Regions from separate parts of the Streptomyces kanamyceticus genome, predicted to be linked through region 1. Evidence: riboswitches for the same ligand, from Rfam matches in the RefSeq annotation. Region 1 holds a riboswitch; each other region holds the start of a gene.
What was found. A riboswitch is a leader RNA that binds a small molecule or an ion and turns the genes downstream of it on or off. The one in region 1 is predicted to bind cyclic di-AMP.
Positions count from the first base shown of each region.

Region 2: another riboswitch for cyclic di-AMP. It lies ahead of CP970_RS10935 (M23 family metallopeptidase); the one in region 1 lies ahead of CP970_RS16710 (C40 family peptidase).
Region 3: another riboswitch for cyclic di-AMP. It lies ahead of CP970_RS22800 (M23 family metallopeptidase); the one in region 1 lies ahead of CP970_RS16710 (C40 family peptidase).

Region 1 covers NZ_CP023699.1:4,067,946-4,073,282, forward strand. Annotated here, with positions in the region: gene pcrA (DNA helicase PcrA) at 1-2,016, opposite strand, end outside; cyclic di-AMP (ydaO/yuaA leader) riboswitch at 2,260-2,433, shown strand; gene CP970_RS16710 (C40 family peptidase) at 2,442-3,656, shown strand; gene CP970_RS16715 (hypothetical protein) at 3,729-4,082, opposite strand; gene CP970_RS16720 (C40 family peptidase) at 4,428-5,337, shown strand, end outside.
Region 2 covers NZ_CP023699.1:2,758,298-2,763,634, reverse strand. Annotated here, with positions in the region: gene CP970_RS10940 (M16 family metallopeptidase) at 1-1,301, shown strand, start outside; cyclic di-AMP (ydaO/yuaA leader) riboswitch at 1,498-1,659, shown strand; gene CP970_RS10935 (M23 family metallopeptidase) at 1,673-2,473, shown strand; gene CP970_RS10930 (GntR family transcriptional regulator) at 2,652-3,338, shown strand; gene CP970_RS10925 (HPr family phosphocarrier protein) at 3,506-3,787, opposite strand; gene CP970_RS10915 (bifunctional acetate--CoA ligase family protein/GNAT family N-acetyltransferase) at 3,943-5,337, shown strand, end outside.
Region 3 covers NZ_CP023699.1:5,333,563-5,338,899, reverse strand. Annotated here, with positions in the region: gene CP970_RS22810 (PrsW family intramembrane metalloprotease) at 1-343, shown strand, start outside; gene CP970_RS22805 (aldo/keto reductase) at 357-1,301, opposite strand; gene CP970_RS22800 (M23 family metallopeptidase) at 1,471-2,553, opposite strand; cyclic di-AMP (ydaO/yuaA leader) riboswitch at 2,565-2,712, opposite strand; gene CP970_RS22795 (PP2C family protein-serine/threonine phosphatase) at 2,934-4,112, opposite strand; gene CP970_RS22790 (MFS transporter) at 4,223-5,337, opposite strand, start outside.

The sequences.
Region 1 (5,337 bases):
GAATTCGAGGCCCTTGGCGGTGTGCAGTGTCATCAAGGTGATGACTCCGGAGCCGTCGTCCTCCTCGTCCGGGATCTGGTCGGAGTCGGCGACGAGGGCGACGCGCTCCAGGAAGTCGGAGAGCGAACCGGCGGTCGCGGCACCAGCCGCGTCCTCCTCGCCCGCTGCTCCCTCTGCGTCCGCCGTGCCCTCGGCGCCCTCTGCGGCGTCAGCGGACTCAGCGGCCTGACCGCTCTCCTGCTCGAACTCCAGCGCCACAGCGGCGAGTTCCTGAAGGTTCTCGATGCGCGTCTCGTCCTGCGGGTCGGTGGACGCCTGCAACTCGGCGAGATAGCCGGTCCGTTCGAGCACGGCCTCCAGGACGACCGCAGGGCCCGCGCCGGACTCGACGATGGTCCGCAGCTCCTCCATCAGCGTGTTGAAACGCCTGACGGCGTTGGTCGACCGGGCCGCCATTCCGTACGCCTCGTCGACGCGGCGCAGCGCCTGCGGGAAGGAGATCTTCTCGCGCTGCGACAGCGCGTCGATCATCGCTTCCGCGCGGTCGCCGATGCCTCGCTTGGGAACGTTGAGGATGCGCCGCAGCGGCACCGCGTCCTCGGGGTTGGCGAGCACGCGCAGGTACGCGAGGACGTCCCTGACCTCCTTGCGCTCGTAGAAGCGCACGCCGCCGACGACCTTGTAGGGCAGGCCGACGCGGATGAAGATCTCTTCGAAGACACGGGACTGAGCGTTGGTGCGGTAGAAGATCGCGACGTCGCCGGCCTTCGCGTCGCCCGCGTCGGTGAGGCGGTCGATCTCGTCGGCGACGAACTGCGCCTCGTCGTGCTCGGTGTCGGCGACGTACCCCGTGATGCGCGCGCCCGCGCCCTGGTTGGTCCACAGGTTCTTCGGGCGGCGGCTCTCGTTCCGCTCGATGACCGCGTTCGCGGCGGTCAGGATCGTCTGCGTGGAGCGGTAGTTCTGCTCCAGGAGGATCGTCGTCGCGTCCGTGTAGTCCTCCTCGAACTGGAGGATGTTACGGATGGTGGCGCCGCGGAAGGCGTAGATGGACTGGTCCGCGTCACCCACCACGCAGAGCTCGCCGGGGTCGTCACCCTCGCCTCCGGAGGGACCGACCAGCTCGCGCACCAGGGCGTACTGCGCGTGGTTGGTGTCCTGGTACTCGTCGACCATGACGTGCCGGAAGCGGCGCCTGTAGTGCTCGGCGACGTCGGGGAAAGCGCGCAGGAGGTGGACCGTCGTCATGATCAGGTCGTCGAAGTCCAGTGCGTTCGCCTCGCGGAGGCGGGACTGGTACATCGCGTAGGCCTGGGCGAGGGTCTTCTCGAAGCCGTCGGCGGCCTGGGCTGCGAAGTCCTCCTCGTCGATCAGCTCGTTCTTCAGGTTCGAGACCTTGGCGCTGAAGGACTTCGGCGGGAACTTCTTCGGGTCGACGTCCAGGTCGCGACAGACCAGGGCCATCAGACGCTTGGAGTCCGCGGCGTCGTAGATCGAGAAGGAGGACGTGAAGCCCAGCTTCTTGTACTCGCGGCGCAGGATGCGGACGCAGGCGCTGTGGAACGTCGACACCCACATCGCGTTCGCCCGCGGTCCGACGAGCTGCTCGACGCGCTCCTTCATCTCGCCCGCGGCCTTGTTCGTGAAGGTGATCGCGAGGATCTGGCCGGGGTGCGCACCGCGCTCGGCGAGGAGGTACGCGATGCGGTGGGTCAGCACGCGGGTCTTGCCGGAACCGGCACCGGCGACGATGAGCAGCGGGGAGCCCGCGTGCACGACCGCCGCGCGCTGGTTCTCGTTGAGGCCGTCGAGAAGCGCCGCCGGGTCGATGACCGGGCGCGGGGCACCACCGCGGTAGTGCGCGTCCCGGGTCATGGGCGCGTCGAACTTCCCGTCGAACAGATCGTCCGGAATGGGCTCCGGAGTGGTGTCCTCGGGCGGCGGCGGGGGCTCTTCGTCCGCGGCCCGAGAGGGCTGCAGGTCCGCCAGGAAGCTGTCATCAAAGAGGCTGCTCATCGCCTCCCGAGTCTAGGCGGCCCCACTGACAACCCGCCCCGGGTTCCGGCCACCTCCCGCCGATGACGGTCCGCCCCGGGGCGATCACGCTCCGCTCCCGCGCGTCATGCCCACATCAGGAGCTTCGAAAAGTCACGAAAATGTATCGGGCATATCGAACATCAACCTTCACACGGGCCACACGAGTTGGCTAGCGTGCTGCGCGGGCCGCACGTCCCCCCACCGGCGAACCCCGCCGGGAACGGGTGGCCTACGCCGAGTCCGACATGCTCGGAGCCGGGGACCCACCAAGACCTTGGGGTGAATCGGTCCCGTACGGAGTACGAGGCAAGTACGAAGTACGGGGCTGTAGGGCAACCTTCCGGACCACCCGCCCGAACCCGACAGCTAACCCGGTAGGCGGTCTACGGAAGGAGTCGCCTCTCTTGGCGTCGCACCGCAAGCCGCGGACCCGGACAGCCGGAAAACGCACGGCCCCCGCCATCGGCATCACCACGGCCGCCCTCACCTCCGTGGCGCTCCTGTCACAGAGCGCGCAGGCGGCCCCCTCCGCGCCGACGAAGCCCAGCCTCGAAGAAGTGCAGAAGAAGGTCGACGACCTCTACCACCAGGCGGGCGTGGCCACCCAGAAGTACAACTCGTCCAAGGAGAAGACCGACAAGCAGCGCAAGAAGGTCGACCACCTCCTGGACGACGTGGCCAAGCGCACCGAGAAGCTGAACGCGGCCCGCCAGGAGCTCGGCTCCTTCGCCGCCGCGCAGTACCGCACCGGTGCCATCTCGCAGACGGCGACGATGATGCTCGCCAACGACCCGCAGGGCTACTTCGACCAGAACCACCTGTCGAACCGGCTCACCGAGCGCCAGAAGAAGGCGGTCGACGACTACCAGACCGAGCAGGCCTCGGCGACGAAGCAGCGCACGAAGGCGGCGAAGAGCCTCAAGACGCTGACCGACTCGCGCGACGACCTCAGGACGAGCAAGCGGACCGTCCAGAAGAAGCTGGGCGAGGCCCGCACGCTCCTGTCTGAGCTGACCGCCGAGGAGAAGGCCAGGCTCGCGGCGATCGAGCGCAAGAAGGAGCAGGCGGCCAAGCGCAAGGCCGACGAGCTGGCCCGCAAGCAGGTCGCGGAGGCGGAGCGCAAGCGCAAGGCGGAAGAGGCGGCGCAGAAGGAGAAGAACGAGGGCCAGGGCGAGGGCGAGGGCTCTGGTTCCGGCTCGGGCTCGGGCACCGGATCGGGCTCAGGTTCCGGCTCCGGCTCCGGCTCCGGGAGTACGGACGGCAGCTACGCCACCAAGGCCGCGAAGGTGATCGACTTCGCCGAGGCCCAGATCGGCAAGCCGTACGTCTGGGGCGCCACGGGCCCCGACTCCTACGACTGCTCCGGACTCACCCAGGACGCGTGGAAGGCCGCCGGGATCTCCCTGCCGCGCACCACGTGGGACCAGGTGAAGGTCGGCACGACGGTGAAGACGGCCGACGCCAAACCCGGTGACCTGGTCTTCTTCTACGACGACATCAGCCACGTCGGGATCTACATCGGCAACGGCAAGATGATCCACGCCCCGAAGCCGGGCGCGAACGTCCGCGTCGAGTCGATCTACTACATGCCGATCCACAGCGTGGTGCGCCCCGCGTGACGGCCTGACTACGCGCGCGTGGCCCGCATCCTCCAGGGGATGCGGGCCACGCGCGCGTAGAGAGCGGAAAACTCAGGTCCAGAGCACCGCGATGAAGATGTTCGCCACGGTCAGCAGACCCACCGCCCCGAACATCCCCTTGTCGACCTTCTCCTCGTCCCGCTTCACATAGACCAGCGCGAGGATCACGATCAGCACGGCCATCTTGATGCCGATCTTGAGGTTGTTGACCGGGTTGTCGTCCGCCTGGTTCAGGCCGACCAGGACGACACCGGTGACGAGCATGGTCAGCGCGCCGTGCAGCATCGCGGGGCTGAAGCGGGCGGTGCCCTGGCCCATCTGCTTCATCTGGGTCAGGAAGCCGCCCAGGAGCGAGGCGATGCCGATGATGTGCAGGCCGACGAAGAGATGGATGAGTACGTCCATGAGCCGGAGCCTAACCGGGGCCTGTTCCACCCCACACGGCCGGTCCCTTATCACCGTCACGCAGGCTGTCAGGGAACAAACGTCGCATCGGTCACAGAGCCACGCGAAGTGGATGTTAAAGAGTGATTTGCACGGTCACATTCAGTCACCGCGTCGCTCACATTTCTCAGTTACGTGCAATCCCTCACCAGGCCGTGACGGTCAGGTTTAGCGTCCTGGACCAGGTGACCGACTCCCCACCGCCGCCCGGACCCGGGGCGGCAGTCGGCCACCACCGCCGAGGAACCGGCGGCGGTCCGCTCCCCCTGTGCGGGCCGCCGCCGGACACGTAAGGAGCCTCTCTCCGTGTCAGCGCACCGCAAGCCCAAGCAGCGCTCGCTCAGCGGCAACACCGCCCGCACGGCCGTCACCATCGCCCTCGCGGGAGCCGCGTCGGCGACCGCGTTCGACGGCGTGGGCAACGCGGAACCCCGCCTCAGCCCCGCCGAGGTGAAGTCCAAGGTCGACTCGCTCTACCGCGAGGCGGAGATCGCCACCGAGAAGTACAACGGCGCGAAGGAGAAGGCCGAGAAGGCCGAGAAATCCCTCGGAGTGCTGCGCGACGAGGCGGCCCGCAAGACGGCGAAGCTCAACTCCGCCCGCGAAGAAGTCGGTTCGTACGCCACCGCCCAGTACCGCACCGGCGGCATCGACCCGACCGTGCAGCTGGCCCTCTCCTCCGACCCCGAACAGTTCCTCGACCGCGCCGCGCTCGCCGACCGGGCGGGCAACCGCCAAGCGGCGACCGTCAGCGGCATACACAAGCAGCTCCAGGAGATCGACCAGCTGCGCTCCGAGGCGGACGACCGCCTCGACGCCTTCCACAAGCGCCAGGCGGAGCTGAAGAAGCAGAAGAAGACGGTCACCGGAAAGCTCGACGAGGCCAAGCGGCTCCTCTCCCAGCTCACCGGCGAGCAGCGCGCCGCGCTGGCCCACCCCGACGGCGACCGCGCCACCCGCTCGGACGCCCGTGCCGCCGCCGTCGGCGGTTCGGCCAAGGCCCCCAACTCCCGCGCCGCGTCCGCCGTCTCGTACGCCTACAAGGCCATCGGCAGCCCCTACGTCTGGGGCGCCACAGGACCGAGCGCCTTCGACTGCTCGGGGCTCACCCAGGCCGCCTACCGCTCGGCGGGCGTCTCGCTGCCCCGCACCACCTACGCCCAGATCGCCGCGGGCGAACGGATTCCGCGCTCCGCGCTGCGCCCCGGTGACCTGG
Region 2 (5,337 bases), 1.3 Mb from region 1:
GCACCCTCACCAACGGCCTCACGGTGCTGCGCTGCCACCGCCCCGGCCAGCAGGTGGTCGCCGTCGAGATCCACCTCGAAGCGCCTCTCGAGGCCGAGCCCGCGGGCCTCGACGGCGTCGCCACGATCATGGCGAGGGCCTTCAACGAGGGCACCGACAAGCACTCCGCCGAGGAGTTCGCCGCCGAGCTCGACCGCTGTGGCGCCACGCTCGACGCGCACGCCGACCACCCGGGCGTACGCGTGTCGCTCGAAGTCCCGGTCTCCCGGCTCCCGAAGGCGCTCGGCCTGCTCGCCGACGCGTTGCGCGCCCCGGCCTTCGCGGACAGCGAGATCGAGCGCCTGGTGGCCAACCGCCTGGACGAGATCCCGCACGAGGCGGCCAACCCGGCCCGCCGCGCCGCCAAGGAGCTCTCCCGGCAGCTCTTCCCCGCGACCTCGCGCATGTCGCGGCCGCGCCAGGGCACCGAGGAGACGGTCGCGGCCATCGACTCGGCGGCCGTGCGCGCCTTCTACGAGAAGCACGTCCGGCCCGCGACGGCCACCTTCGTCATCGTCGGCGACCTCACGGGGACGGATCTGGACGCCGTCCTCGCCGACACCGTCGGCGCCTGGACCGGCGACACGGCCCAGCCGCGTCCGGTGCCCCCGGTGACCGCCGACGACACCGGCCGCGTCGTGATCGTGCACCGCCCCGGCGCGGTGCAGACGCAGCTCCTGATCGGCCGCATCGGCGCCGACCGGCACGACCGCGTCTGGCCCGCCCAGGTGCTCGGTACGTACTGCCTGGGCGGCACCCTCACCTCGCGCCTGGACCGCGTCCTGCGCGAGGAGAAGGGATACACCTACGGCGTACGGGCGTTCGGCCAGGTGCTGCGTTCCGCGCCGGACGGCTCGGGTGCGGCGATGCTCGCCATCAGCGGCTCGGTCGACACGGCGTCCACCGGACCCGCGCTCGACGACCTCTGGAAGGTGCTGCGCACGCTGGCCGCCGAGGGCCTCACGGACGCCGAGCGTGACGTGGCCGTGCAGAACCTGGTGGGCGTGGCCCCGCTCAAGTACGAGATGGCGTCCTCCGTGGCGGCCACGCTCGCCGACCAGGTCGAGCAGCACCTGCCGGACGACTTCCAGGCGCAGCTGTACCGGCAGCTCGCCGCCACCGGCACCGTGGAGGCCACCGCGGCCGTCGTGAACGCCTTCCCGGAGGACCGCCTGGTGACGATCCTCGTCGGCGACGCCGAGGAGATCGAGGAGCCCGTCAGGGCGCTCGGGATCGGCGAAGTGACCGTCGTCACGAGCTGAGGGGCAGTCAGGACATATCGGGACCCCGGTGGCCGAAGTGGCCGCTGGGGTCCCCATATGTCCGAATTCATATGGAGGTTGCCTGTCTGCCCTGTGGCGTGCGCTACAAAAAGCTAGTTCTGTTTGTCGATTGAAAGACGGTCCGTTTAGCTTCAATCCGGCTGTCCGTCACGCAGTACGTCGCATCCGCGGCACCGGACAGTCATCGCCGAGTCCCCGTACGGCGCGAGCCAGGGGAGCCGGGGACCCACACGTCCCCTGGGGTGAATCGGGAACCTTGCCGCGAGGCGAGGAACTCGTAGGAGACCTTCCTGCTCCGAACCCGTCAGCTAACCCGGTAGGCGAGAAGGAAGGAAAGGATCAGCCGCTTCATGGCGTTCACCCGTGCCACCGGGAAGCACCGTCGTCCGAGCCGCCTCACGCGTACCACCGCGAACGTAGCGGGCGTCGCCGCGCTCACCACCACCGGTGTCATCGGAGGCCTGGCCGCTCCGGCGCTCGCCGCCGAAGACGCCGCCGTCGAGCACACCGGCCTCACCCAGGCCATCTCCGTGGGCGACTCGCTCGCCGAGAGCGTCGACGCCCAGGCCGCCGCGCAGAAGCAGGCCGCCGACGACGCCGCTGCCGCGAAGAAGGCCGAAGAGGCCGCCAAGAAGCAGGCCGCCGAGGAGAAGCGCAAGGCCGAGGCCAAGGCGAAGGCCAAGGCCAAGGAGGAGCGCGAGGCCAAGGAGCGCGCCGCCCGCGAGGCCGAGCGCAAGCGCCTGAACACCTTCGTCGCCCCGATCTCCGGCTCGTACGTCTCCACGGGCTACCAGACCGGTGGCGCCATGTGGTCCTCCGGCAGCCACACCGGCATCGACTTCCACGCCGCGTCCGGCACCTCGGTCCACGCGGTCGGCTCCGGCACCGTCGTCGAGGCCGGCTGGGGCGGCGCCTACGGCAACAACGTGGTCATCAAGATGAACGACGGCACGTACACCCAGTACGGCCACATGTCGTCCCTCGGCGTCACCGTCGGCCAGACGGTCACCCCGGGCCAGCAGATCGGCCTCTCGGGCTCCACCGGCAACTCCAGTGGCCCCCACCTCCACTTCGAGGCCCGCACCGGCGCCGACTACGGCTCGGACATGGACCCCATCGCGTACCTGCGCGGGCACGGCGTCAACGTCTGACCCGCCCCCTCCGCGACGCACCGAAAGCCCCGGCTCCACTGGAGCCGGGGCTTTCGTCTTGGCCAAAAGGCATCCATGAATTTCGGCCCGCCGTCGGAAATCACCGCGCCCTGCAATAGAGTCGACGGGCGAGCGTCAATCGACCGCGTTTCGCGGGGATTAAGGCGGAGGTTGGGTCATGCGCATTCCCGCGCAATCGGTCTGCACGGCCATCCGGGACGACATCGTCTCCGGCGTCCATGAACGGGGCGGCCGGCTCACCGAGGAACTCCTCGCGCGACGCTACGGAGTATCGCGCGTTCCCGTGCGCGAGGCGCTGCGCACCCTGGAGGCGGAGGGTTTCGTGGTGACCCGCAGGCACGCGGGCGCGTGCGTGGCCGAGCCCACCGGGCGGGAGGCCGCCGACCTCCTGGAGGTCCGGGCGCTGCTGGAACCGCTCGCGGCGGCGCGCGCGGCGCAGCACCGCACCGAGGCGCACCTCAAGGTCCTTCGCGGCCTGGTCAGGCTCGGCCAGGACCGCTCACGGCGCGGGCAGGGGGAGGATCTGCGCTCGCTGGTGGGCTGGTTCCACGAGACGCTCGCCCAGGCGTCCGGCGGCCCCGGCATCGGCGTGCTGCTCACCCAGCTGCGGCGCAAGGTCGACTGGATGTACGTCGTGGAGGCCCGGGCGGCCTCTCCGGAGTCGTGGTCCGAGCGGGCGGCGATCGTCGACGCGGTGTCCCGCGGGGACGCGGAGCGCGCCAGGGCGCTGACCGCGGCGCACGTGGAGCGGGCGAAGGGCGCGTACCGATTGCGCCCACCGGTGCGGGGCGACGGTGTGAGCGAAGTGCAACCTGCCGTAAACACGGCGGCGCTCCCGAATTAACACGGGCGCCGTATACAAGACGTACGCAAAGAGAGGCCCAAAAAGAGGCCCTTTCCCCTTTCCCTCTTTGTCTTTTTGTTTCCCCGCGCATGCATTGATGGGGAATACGTCGATGGGGTCACCCGGAATTCCGGGTGACCCCATCGACGTGTTTCGTGGAACGTGTCCTAGACCGTCTCCGGGAGCTCCTCGAGGCCCTCGGCGACGAGCTTCGCCAGGCGGTCGAGGGCGGCGTCCGCGCCCTCGGCGTCGGAGGCGAGCACGATCTCCTCGCCGCCCTGGGCGCCCAGGCCGAGCACCGCGAGCATCGAGGCGGCGTTGACCGGGTTGCCGTCGGCCTTGGCGATCGTCACGGGGACGCCGGCGGCCGTGGCCGCGCGGACGAAGATGGAGGCGGGTCGGGCGTGAAGGCCCTCGGCCCAGCCGACGTTGACGCGGCGCTCAGCCATGTGTTGCTGCCCTTCCAGGTGTTTCACACTTGTCTAGACCAGTGTCTCATGCCGTCACGGGTGCTCTGCCGGACGTACGTCCCGCTCCCGGCCGCCTTTCGACCTGTCCTAGCCTGCCCCGGCCCCAGCGGACGCGCGACCCGTACCCTGGCCCCATGCAGAGCCCGTCGGATCAGCAGGATCGGCACGACTATCCCGCCCACTGGGAAGCCGATGTGGTGCTGCGCGACGGGGGCACCGCCCGGATCAGGCCCATCAGGGCCGCGGACGCGGACCGTCTGGTCAGCTTCTACGAACAGGTCTCCGACGAGTCGAAGTACTACCGGTTCTTCGCGCCCTACCCCCGCCTCTCCGCCAAGGACGTGCACCGGTTCACCCATCACGACCAGGTGGACCGGGTGGGGCTCGCGGCGACCGTCGGCGGCGAGTTCATCGCCACCGTGCGCTACGACCGCATCGACGGGCGCGGCATGGCCGCCAGCGCGCCCGCCGACGAGGCCGAGGTCGCCTTCCTCGTGCAGGACGCCCACCAGGGCAGGGGAGTGGCCTCCGCGCTCCTCGAACACATCGCGGCCGTCGCCAGGGAGCGCGGCATCCGCCGCTTCGTGGCCGAGGTGCTGCCCGCCAACACCAAGATGATCAAGGTGTTCACGGACGCGGGCTATCAGCAGAAGCGCAGCTTCGAGGACGGCGTCGTACGCCTGGAATTCGATCTGGAGCCGACCGACCGCTCGCTCGTCGTGCAGCGCGCCCGCGAGCACCGGGCCGAGGCGCGGTCCGTGCAGCGGCTCCTGACGCCCCGCTCGGTCGCCGTGGTCGGCGTGGGCCGCACCCCCGGCGGGGTGGGCCGCAGCGTGCTGCGCAACCTCCAGGAGGCCGGATACGCCGGGCGGCTGTACGCGGTGAACGGCGAGTTCGACGACGACGGCGAGCTCGACGGAGTGCCCGCCCACCGCTCCGTGCGGGACATCGACCCCGGCGAACCGGTCGACCTCGCGGTCGTGGCAGTGCCCGCCGACCGGGTGCCGCAGGTCGTCGCCGAGTGCGGTGAGCGCGGCGTGCAGGGCCTGGTGGTGATCTCCGCGGGCTATGCGGAGAGCGGCGCCGACGGGCGCGAGCGGCAGCGCGAACTGGTGCGCCAGGCGCGGTCGTACGGCATGCGCATCATCGGCCCGAACGCCTTCGGAGTCATCAACACCTCTCCGGAGGTGCGGCTCAACGCCTCCCTCGCGCCCGAGGCGCCCGTGCGCGGCAGGATCGGCCTGTTCACGCAGTCCGGCGCGATCGGCATCGCCCTGCTGTCCGGCCTTCACCGGCGGGGCGCGGGCCTGTCCACGTTCGTGGGCTCGGGCAACCGTGCGGACGTGTCGGGCAACGACGTCCTCCAGTACTGGTACGAGGACCCGGACACCGACGTCACGCTGATGTACCTGGAGACCATCGGCAACCCCCGCAAGTTCACCCGCCTCGCCCGCCGTTCGGCGACCGCCAAGCCGCTCGTCGTGGTGCAGGGCGCCCGGCACAGCGGCATCGCGCCGACCGGGCACGCG
Region 3 (5,337 bases), 1.3 Mb from region 1:
CCGCGACTACGCCTCGTACACCTGGGGCAAGGCCGCGGGGCGCACGGTCGTGGAGTACGAGGCGTACGCGACGTCGCTCGCGCGCCTGCGGCACCGGGGCAGGAGCGGCCGGGCCGGGGCCGACTTCGTCGTACGGGAGCGGGAGCTGCTCGAACAGCTCTGGGAGCGGCGCGAGCTGGCCAGGCCCTCACTGGCGTACGCCGCGCGGGCCACGGCACCACCAGCGCCCGTCATGCTGCCGGTGATGCCGATGCCGTACGCCCCCTACAGCCACGCCCCGTACGGGCAGCCGGGGCCCTACCCGGCGTACGGCTACCCCGCGTACAACCCCTACCGCTCCTGACGCACCTGCCGCGTCAGGCGGAAGCCGCCGTCAGCGTCGCGAGCTCGGCCGCCGTCAGTTCCAGGTCCGCCACCGCGAGCAGCGCGGGCAGCTGTTCGAGCGTGCGCGCGGAGGCGATCGGTGCGGCCACGGTGGGCTGGGCCGCGAGCCAGGCGAGCGCCACCGAGGGGACCTGGACGCCGTGCGTCCGGGCGATCTCGTCGAGCGCGGTCAGGACGCGGTCGCCGCGCTCGGTGCCGACGTACTGCTCGGCGCGTCCGCTGCGGGCGCTCTCGACCTTGACGCCCGGGCGGTACTTGCCGGTGAGGAAGCCCGCGGCGAGCGCGAAGTAGGGGACGGCGGCGAGGCCGGAGCGCGAGGCGACCTCCTGGAGGCGGCCTTCGTAGGTGTCGCGGGAGACGAGGTTGTAGTGCGGCTGCAGCGCGACGTAGCGCGCGAGGCCCTCGCGGTCGGAGAGGTCGAGGGACTCCTGGAGCCGCTCCGGGCTGATGTTCGAGGCGGCGATCGCCCGCACCTTGCCCGCCCGCACCAGCTCGTCGAGGGCTCCGATGATCTCCTCCACGGGCACGGACGTGTCGTCGAAGTGCGTGTAGTAGAGGTCGATGTAGTCGGTGCCGAGGCGTCGCAGGGACGCGTCGGCGGCCCTCTTGATGGTGTCGGCGGACAGGCCCTTGTACTCGGGGTGGGCGCCGACCTTGGTGGCCACGACGATGTCGGCGCGGTTGCCGCGCTCGGCGAGCCACTCGCCGATGAGGGTCTCGGACTCGCCGCCCTCGTTGCCGTCGATCCAGGCCGTGTACGCGTCGGCGGTGTCGATGAAGTTGCCGCCCGCCGCGGCGTAGGCGTCCATGACCGCGAAGGACGCGGTCCGGTCGGCGGTCCAGCCGAAGACGTTGCCGCCCAGGGAGAGCGGGAAGACCTCTAGGTCGGAGGCGCCGAGTGTGCGAAGAGAAGTCATGTGCTGCTCAACGCGCCCACCGGAAACGGAATTCCGTGTAGGGCCCACCAAACCGGCGGCCCTGGCGTCGGGGGGTTGTCGCCAGGACCACCGGAGTTCTGGTGGCGCGTCAGGGGTTCCAGCGGTACGTCAGAAGTTCCAGCGGTACGTCAGAAGTTCCAGCCGTACGTCAGGGGTTCAGGCCCTTGCCCTGCAGCCAGCCCAGCGGGTCGATCCCCGTGCCGTCGGCCGTGTGGACCTCCATGTGGAGGTGCGGCCCCGTCACGTTGCCGGTCGCGCCGACGCGGCCGATGACGTCGCCGGTGGAGACCTTCTGGCCCGCGCTGACGTTGAGCGAGGACTGGTGGCAGTACCAGATCTCCGTGCCGTCCTCGAGTTCGAGGACGGTGCGGTAGCCGTACGCGCCCGCCCAGCCCGCCTCCTTGACGGTGCCGGTGTGCACGGCCTTGAGCGGCGTGCCGGTCGGCGCCGCGAAGTCGAGGCCGGTGTGGTGCCCGGAGGACCACATGGAGCCGGAGTCGCCGAAGTGCGAGGTCAGCGTGTACGAGGAGGTGGGGATCACGTAGCTCTTGGCGAGCTTCGCCAGGCGCTCGGCCTCCGCCTTGGCCTTGCGGGCCGCCTCTTCCTTCTTCTTCTTGGCGGCGGCCTTGGCCGCCACGTCCTTCTCGGCCGCCTTCTGCTGGGCGGCGGCCTCTTCGGCGGCCTTCTTGGCGGCGGCCTGCTCGGCCTCGGCGCGCACCGCGTCGTCCGCCTGGTGCTGCTGGTTCTCGGCCTGCTTCATGATGCGGGAGCGCAGTGCCTCGCCCGCGTCGGTGGTGCCCTGCTCGGCGTCGGTGGTGCTGACACCGGCGGCGGTGAGCGGCGCGGCGGCGGTGCGGGCGCTCGCGTCCGAGGAGTCCGACGAGTCGTCGGACATCAAGGAGCCCACGCCCGGCAGGGACTTGGCATCGGGAAGCGAGTCGGCGACGGCTCCGACGCCCGGCAGGTCGGGCATGGATATCGCGACCGGCGGCTTGCCGCCCTGCGCGGTGGCGATGCCGCCCGCGCCGACCGCGGCTATGACACCGACGCCGAGAACGGTGGAGCTGCGGGCGAGCCCGCCGCCCTTCTTGTGCACACGGTGCCTGCCGCGGACGGGACGAATGGACTCCTCGGTGGGGTTCCACTCCTCCCAGGAATCCTGGTCGTATCCACCGAAGTCGTCGTCATTCGGCACATACGGGGCTTGGGGGGCAGGGCGGTTGGACGCCACGGGGGCGCACTCCTTTCCTTCCTTCTCGCCTACCGGGTTAGCTGACGGGTTCGGAGCAGGAAGGTCTCCTACGGACATCTGGCACGGATGCACAGAGGCCCGATTCACCCCAAGTTGGTGGTTCCCCGGCTCCCTTGCGGGATTAGGCGCGTGCGCACGGAGCCGCCTCTAGTGACGGCTGGGACGACCGCGCTGCGTTATCGAACGTTAATAGACAGCGGGGGCGGATTCCAAGCCGTTCCGACTGATCGTTAACGCTCTTGGCCCGTACTTAACGGGACACGGGGGTGAGGAACGGGGCGAGTTGACCCCGGATCCGCCCACACCGGAACTTCACATTCACTTGACAGTACGTCAGTTGTTATGCGGAGGGGTGCGCTTCACTCACCGTCGGTGACCTCCCCCTGCCGTACGCCGGGCCGCCGCACCGCGAGCAGCGCCATGTCGTCCGTCGCCCCGCCCCCGGTATGCCGCCGCACCTCCTGCACGAGCGTGGCCAGCAGCACGTGCGGACCGTCCTGGCCCGGGAAGATCCGGCCGCCGAGCCGGTCCGCGGGATCGTAGAAGACGCCCGCCACGTCACGCGCCTCGGAGAGGCCGTCCGTGTAGAAGAGCAGCGTCGCGCCGGGCGGGAACTCCGACTCGTCCGCCCGGTCCGGCCAGGTACCCAGATCGCCCATGCCGAGCGGCAGCGCGGGCTCGCTCGCCGAGAGCACGCAGAGGCGACCGTCCCCGCGCAGCAGCAGCGGCGCCGGGTGGCCGCGGTTGATGAGGCGTACGACGCCTTCGCCGTGCCGGATCTCGCCGAGGACCGCGGTGGTGAACCCCTCGAACGCGTCGAGCCCTTCGCGCCGGGTGCCCTCCCGCGCGAGGGCGCGCTCCAGGCGCTGCGCCACCGCCTCCAGCGTGGCCTCCTGCTCGGCGGCCTCCCGGAAGGCGCCGATGACCACGGCGACGGCGGCGACCGCGCCCATGCCCTTGCCCCGTACGTCGCCGACGATGAGCCGTACGCCGTGCGGGGTGTCCTGCACCGCGTAGAGGTCCCCGCCGATGAACGCGTCGGCCTGCGCGGCCTCGTACCGTGCCGCGATGTCCAGGCCGCCGATGCGCGGATCCGGTTCGGGCAGGACGGCGCGCTGGGTGGCCTCCGAGATGGAGCGCGCGGTGGCGAGCCTGGCGTTGCCGCGGCGCACCACGCGGTTGATGACGATCGCGAGCCCCGCGACCGTCATCACGGTGATCAGCTCGGTGACCGTCTCGACCGTGCTGTCGGACGAGTTTCCGTAGTGCAGGAGCAGGACGGCGACCGACGCCGCCGCGCCGGTCAGGACGGTGTTGAGCAGCGAGTAGAAGGGCGCGGCGATCAGCGGGGCCGCGGTGAACAGGGGCGCCGCGGTGAATTCGGGCGGTGTCAGCGCGTCGTACGCCACTCCGACGACCAGCAGCAGGACGGGCAGCGCCCGCACGAAGGTCCCCTCGTGCGCGGTGGCGCCGCTGTCGTCGATCCGGTCGGCGCGTCTCCCCCCACGGCCACCGTCGCGTCCTCCTCGCTGCCCCACCGCTCGCTCTCCCGCCGACTGTGCGCCCAGCACCTCACCGCGCTGCACTCAGGCTTCCCGCAGCGCGGTGAGGGTGCGACCTGGTGTGGGCCGACCGGGTTACGCCCGCGCTAGGCGCCGGTCACCGCGGGGACCGGCGCGAGCCGCCCCGTCCGGGCGAGGCCGCGCAGCGCCACCGCGCAGCACGCGCCAAGGGCGGCCAGGACCAGCCAGGGCAGTGCGGGCAGGTCACGGGTGGCGTCGAGCAGGGCGCCCATGCCGAGGTTGCCCGCGGTGATGCCGATGCCGCAGACGGTGTTGTAGAGGCCGTAGTGCGTGGCCACCCAGCGGTCCCCCGCGAGCGAGACGACGGTGTCCATCTCGAAGGGGTAGAGCACGGCGGTCGCCGCGGCGAGCGCCGCCGCGCACAGCAGCAGGCCCGCGACCCCGACGTACCGGGAGCCGCCGAGCGCGGGTGGCAGGAACGCGGCGCCCATCAGGCCGAGCCCGGCGACCAGGCACTGCTCGCGCGTCCAGGTGCGCCGGCACCAGTCGGTGATCCGCAGCTGCCCGAGCAGCGCGACGAGCCCGGACACCACGAAGAGCGAACTGGTCGCGACGGTGCCCGCGGTGCCCTCGCCGAGCAGCCGCTCCACGGACAGCGGCAGCGCGAGATAGACCTGGAAGGACAGGACGTACGACCCGGTCATGGCCAGCGAGAAGAGCCAGAAGGTCCGGTTGCCGAGGACCACGCGCCACTGGCCGCCCTCGCCGCTCTTCGCCGCGTCCTCGGCCCGCCGTCGCGCGGGCAGTCTGAGCACCTGGACCACCGAGAGCCCCGCGAACAGCACGGCGGCCACCGCGCAGGTCAGCCGGAAGTCGAACCCGGTCAGGGCGAGTCCGACGAGCGGCCCGAGCAGGATGCCCGTCTGGTAGAAGACGTTGAACAGCGCGAACGCCTCCACACGGCGCTCGGGCGGCCCCGCCTCCGCGGCGACGTACGCCCGTACCGCCGGATTGAAGAGCGCCCCCGCGAGCCCGGTCGCCACCGACGCGGCGATCAGCACCGGCAGGGTGTCGGCGAAGGCGAGCGCCCCGAAGCCGACGGTCCGCAGCGCGCACCCCGCGACGATCATCGGCTTGTAACCGAGCCGGTCGGCGAGCGCCCCGCCGACCAGGAACATGCCCTGCTGGGAGAGGTTCCTGACCCCGAGCACCAGGCCCACCGCCCAGGCGGCGAGCCCGA